One region of the Kocuria sp. GQ42 genome, then DNA from elsewhere that is predicted to be linked to it. Evidence: riboswitches for the same ligand, from Rfam matches in the RefSeq annotation. Region 1 holds a riboswitch; the other holds the start of a gene.
The links. Region 1 has a riboswitch for S-adenosylmethionine ahead of AC6CH6_RS06055 (hypothetical protein). Riboswitches for the same ligand answer to the same signal wherever they lie in the genome.

Region 2: it holds a riboswitch for S-adenosylmethionine, as region 1 does, so the genes downstream of both, AC6CH6_RS16425 (O-acetylhomoserine aminocarboxypropyltransferase/cysteine synthase family protein) here and AC6CH6_RS06055 (hypothetical protein) in region 1, are expected to answer to the same signal.

The regions. Positions count from the first base shown of each region.
Region 1 is NZ_JCAXEN010000002.1:119,088-121,279, reverse strand. Features, by position in the region: gene AC6CH6_RS06065 (glycosyltransferase family 4 protein) at 1-515, shown strand, start outside; gene AC6CH6_RS06060 (PIN domain-containing protein) at 519-902, opposite strand; gene AC6CH6_RS06055 (hypothetical protein) at 914-1,141, opposite strand; SAM riboswitch class IV at 1,155-1,280, opposite strand; gene AC6CH6_RS06050 (hypothetical protein) at 1,699-1,995, shown strand; gene AC6CH6_RS06045 (hypothetical protein) at 2,098-2,192, opposite strand, start outside.
Region 2 is NZ_JCAXEN010000008.1:219,523-221,714, reverse strand. Features, by position in the region: gene AC6CH6_RS16425 (O-acetylhomoserine aminocarboxypropyltransferase/cysteine synthase family protein) at 1-1,039, opposite strand, end outside; SAM riboswitch class IV at 1,077-1,198, opposite strand; gene AC6CH6_RS16420 (Lrp/AsnC family transcriptional regulator) at 1,311-1,763, opposite strand; gene AC6CH6_RS16415 (thiamine pyrophosphate-dependent enzyme) at 2,005-2,192, shown strand, end outside.

The DNA.
Region 1 (2,192 bases):
TCGAGGACCTCTCCGCGGTCGCGGACCTGCCCGGCACCCGTCTGGTGGTGGTGGGCTCGGGCCCGGAGGAGGACGCCCTGCGCCGCCGGCTCCCGCAGGCCCACTTCACCGGGCGCCGCAGCGGTGCCGACCTGGCGCGCATCATGGCGTCCTTCGACGTGTTCGTCCACCCCGGCGAGTTCGAGACGTTCTGCCAGACGATCCAGGAGGCCATGGCCTCGGGGGTGCCGGTCGTCGCGACCGGCCGGGGCGGTCCCCTCGACCTCGTGGACCGCTCCCGCACCGGCTGGCTCTATCCCCCGGGCGACCTCGGGGCGCTGCGCGGGCACGTGGCTGACCTCCTGGGCGACGAGGCGAAGCGGGCCGCGTTCGGCGTCGCGGCGCACGCGGCGGTCCAGGGCCGGACGTGGGACGTGCTGGTCGGGCAGCTGCTCGAGCACTACGAGCGCGCCGTGGCGCTCTCGGCGCAGGGGCAGGGGCAGGGGCGTAGCCGCCGGCACCGCCGGGCCGTCTGAGGGCTACCGGCGGGCGGGGGACGCGTCCAGCACGGGCGCCCCGGTGCCGGCGTACCGCCCCGGCTCCGCGGTCAGCACGGTCAGCCCGTGCACCAGGGCCGTGGCCGCGGTGAGCCCGGCGAGCGGGTCGGCCGCCGCCGTCGCTACCAGTGCTCCCCACGCCCGGGCCACGGCGGCGTCCGCGGGGAGCACCCGGCCCGGGAAGCGCAGCTCGAGCTGCTCCGCCCACAGCGTCTCGTCGGGCCGCTCGGCGAGCAGCTCCCCGAGCACCGTGGCGGGCAGGAACAGCCGCCGGTGTCCGTGCCGGCGCAGGACCTCGGCCAGCTCGGGGCAGCGCTCCGGGGTGCGCACCCCCAGCAGCACGGAACGGTCCAGGAGGAGGTCCACGGCGGCGGGCCTCAGGCCGCGGCGGCGAGCTCCCCGCGGGCCGGAGCCAGCAGGAAGTCCACGAACTCGGTGCGGACCTGCACCACGCGGGCGTAGTCCTCGACGCTCATGGCGGAGACGCTGATCGCGGGGACGCTCGGCGCGGGATCGCGGCGTGTCCCGTCCCCGGTGGCCGGGACGGCGTGGGAGGGCTGGGAGAACGCGCCCGTGCGGGCGGCGGAGTGGCGGGGGTCGGACATGACCGGGATCCTTCGTGCGCTCTTGCTCGCACCGGGTACCGCTGCTGCGGCGATGCGAGCCGCTTCGTCATCCGAACCACCCGTGAACATGGGGTTGGTGCCCGGTCAAGTCGGAGCTTGCCGACCGGGTCTCTTGAAGCTCCCTCCATTGAACCACATCGGCCGAACCGTGTCCGCGGGCGGCACCCCGGCCGGATCCGGTGCCCCCCTCCTGTGCACAGGCCTTCCCCGGGGTGTCACCGCTCGGACATCTCGACGACACATCGTTGCGCTGGAATGGGTCCCGTAGGACCGGGGACGGCGCAGGCGACGACCCCGCGCATTACGTTTCAGTGACACAACTCACGACTCGCTTGTCGAGGTGTCGGTGCCGCGGGGTAGCCTGAACCTGCTTCTCGAGATGCGGCGTCCACGCCCTCGACCGGAGATCGACGATCCCCGGCGGAACCGTGGAGGGGCTCCGACCCGCTGCGCGCCAACCCGATGTTCCCGGGTGGATCGGATGACGAAGCGGCGGGCAACGCCATCGGATGCCTGCAAGAACGTCAGGAGAAAACATGACCATGTCCGAAGAAAGAACAGCCATCACCACCGACCAGCGCGAGGAGTGGATCGACGTGACCGTCACCGCCCTCCCCGATCTGCACCTCGTCCGTCTCACTTCGACCGACGGGGACGTGCAGGAGTACCTGAGCCCCGAGGCCGACGACCTGGCCGCCGCGGCGGAGCACACGGAGGGTACGGCGCAATGGTGCGCCAAGTACCGCCAGCTCCTCGTTCCCGGAGCCCTCGCGGCGACCGGACGGCACCCGTTCTTCAAGCTCCACCCCTCGTCCCTCCCGCTGTCGGCATAGCCGGCGGACAGGAGCGCACGGAGGCCGCAGCCCGTCGGGCTGCGGCCTCCGTCGTGCGGGAGGACGGTGACGTCCGGAGCGCCGGCGGGACCCGCGGGGTGCTCACTCGAGGCCGTAGTCCCCCGCCGAGCCCCACCCGCCGCCGGCCTCGTCGGCGGAGTCGTCGAATCCCCACTCGGAGGCCTCGACCTCGAACG
Region 2 (2,192 bases), on a different contig from region 1:
CGGTCCCGCGCGGGAAGTCCCGGGCCGCGATGCCGGCGCCGGGGTCCCCCGGCACGCCGGGGTGGTGGACCCGGGCGACGGCGGGGTGCCCGGCCAGGAACTCGGCCACCGCCAGCGCCGAGGCCGTGTGGCGGGCCACGCGCAGGTCGAGGGTCTCGGTGCCCTGCAGGATCTGGCTGGCGTTGAACGGGGAGAGCGTGGTGCCGAGGTCGTGCACGTACTTCGCCCGGACCAGGTGCAGGTAGGGGCTGGCGGCGGCGCACTTGTCGACGAGGCTGAGCCCGCCCCAGCGGGCGCGGGCCTGGGTGAACTGCGGCCACTTGTCCGGCCGCGCGGACCAGTCGAAGGTCCCGCCGTCCACGACCGCCCCGGCGAGCGCGTTGCCGTGCCCGCCCAGGAACTTGGTGGCCGAGTGCACCACGATGTCCGCGCCCTTCTCCAGCGGCCGGTACAGGGCCGGGGACGCGAGGGTGTTGTCGACGACGACGGGCACCCCGGCGGCCCGGGCGACGTCGGCGATCCCGGGCAGGTCCGGGAGGGTGGCCAGCGGGTTGCCGATGGACTCGAGCAGGAACGCGCGGGTGTCGGGGCGCACGGCCGCGGCCCACGCCCCCGGGGCGGTGGGGTCCACGAAGGAGACCTCGATGCCGTAGTCCGCGAAGGAGTCGGTGAGCAGGTCCACCGTGCCCCCGTAGAGCTTCTCGGAGGCCACGAGGTGCTTCCCGGCGCCCTGGCCGAGCAGGGCCAGCAGCGCCACGGCCACGGCGGACTGGCCCGAGCCGGTCGCCACGGCGCCCGCGCCGCCCTCGAGGTCGCTGATCCGCTGCTCGAGCACGGCCACCGTGGGGTTGCCGGTGCGCGTGTAGGTGAAGCCCGCCCGGGTCTGGGCGAACATCTGCCGGGCCGCCTCGTAGTCCGGGAACTCGAAGGCCGCGGTCTGGTAGATCGGCACCGTTAGGGTGCGCTGGGTGACCTGGTCGTGGGTGCCGGCGTGGATCTGCCGGGTCGCGAGGTCGTGGTCGGTCACGGGGATGGACATGGCGCTGCTCCTGTGCCTTGCTCTTACCCGCACCGGTCATCCGCGCGGGCCCGGTGGGCACGCCGCGGAAGATGCAGGCCGCTTCCTCATCCGAACCACCCAATGAGCATGGGGTTGGTGCGTGACCAAGTCGGAGCTTGGCGGTCACGTCTCGTGAAGCTGGAACAACACTATGCGCAGAGGTAGTGGGTGTCCCTCCGCGTCGGAAGATGACGACCGTGACGGTTCGTGACGCCGGCCGTGCGCGCCGGGCCCGGCGCGGGCCCTCGCGTCAGGCCCGGGTGTCGATGTCCTCGAAGATCAGGAACGTCTGGGTGTCCACCACGCCGGGCAGCTGCTGGACGTGCTCGAAGATCACCTGCCGCAGGTGCACGGTGTCCACGGCCCGCACGAGGAGCATGACGTCGAAGTTCCCGCCCACCAGGGCGATGTGGTGCACGGCGGGGATCGCCTGGAGCTGGGCGCACAGCTCCCGCCAGGTGTTCTGCTGGAGCTTGAGCGTCACGTACGCGGAGGCCTGCAGGCCCGCCCGGACCGGGTCGATCACGGTGCTGAAGCGCAGGATCACCCCCTCGTCCCGGAGCCGGTTGATCCGGGCGTAGGCGTGGGCGCGGGAGACGTGCACGGCCGCGGCGATCGCCGTCACGGACTGCCTCGCGTCCCGGGACAGCTCCGCGAGGATCTTCCGGTCGGTCTCGTCCAGCGGCACGGGGGTCGAGGGCACGGCGGGCTCCTTCGGGGCGGGTCGGGCGCGGCGCCCGGAACGTGTCGGACGAATGCGTGTGCTCCACGCCACACTAGAACATTTCGTCCACGTGCGGTGCACTGTCTGTCTCAGACTTCTGCATTTTCCCCGCTCTGTGGATACGAACCATGCCCGGTTCCCATACTGGGGAGACAGAGCCGCACCACCTTCCTGCCCTCCCCGGACCGCGGCCGCACCGGGGACCGACCGAGGGGACACCATGAGCCAGACCGTCGAGACCCCCGAGGACCCGATCCTCCGGGCCTCCCAGAGCTTCGGCATCACGCCGGAGCAGTACATGCTCCCGGCCCGCGGCGAGATCCGCATGGTCGACCCCAGCGGGCGGCTGCTCGCCCCCGAGGAGCAGGGCACCGGCCCCGGCCACGAGTACCCGCTGCCGGCCCCGGA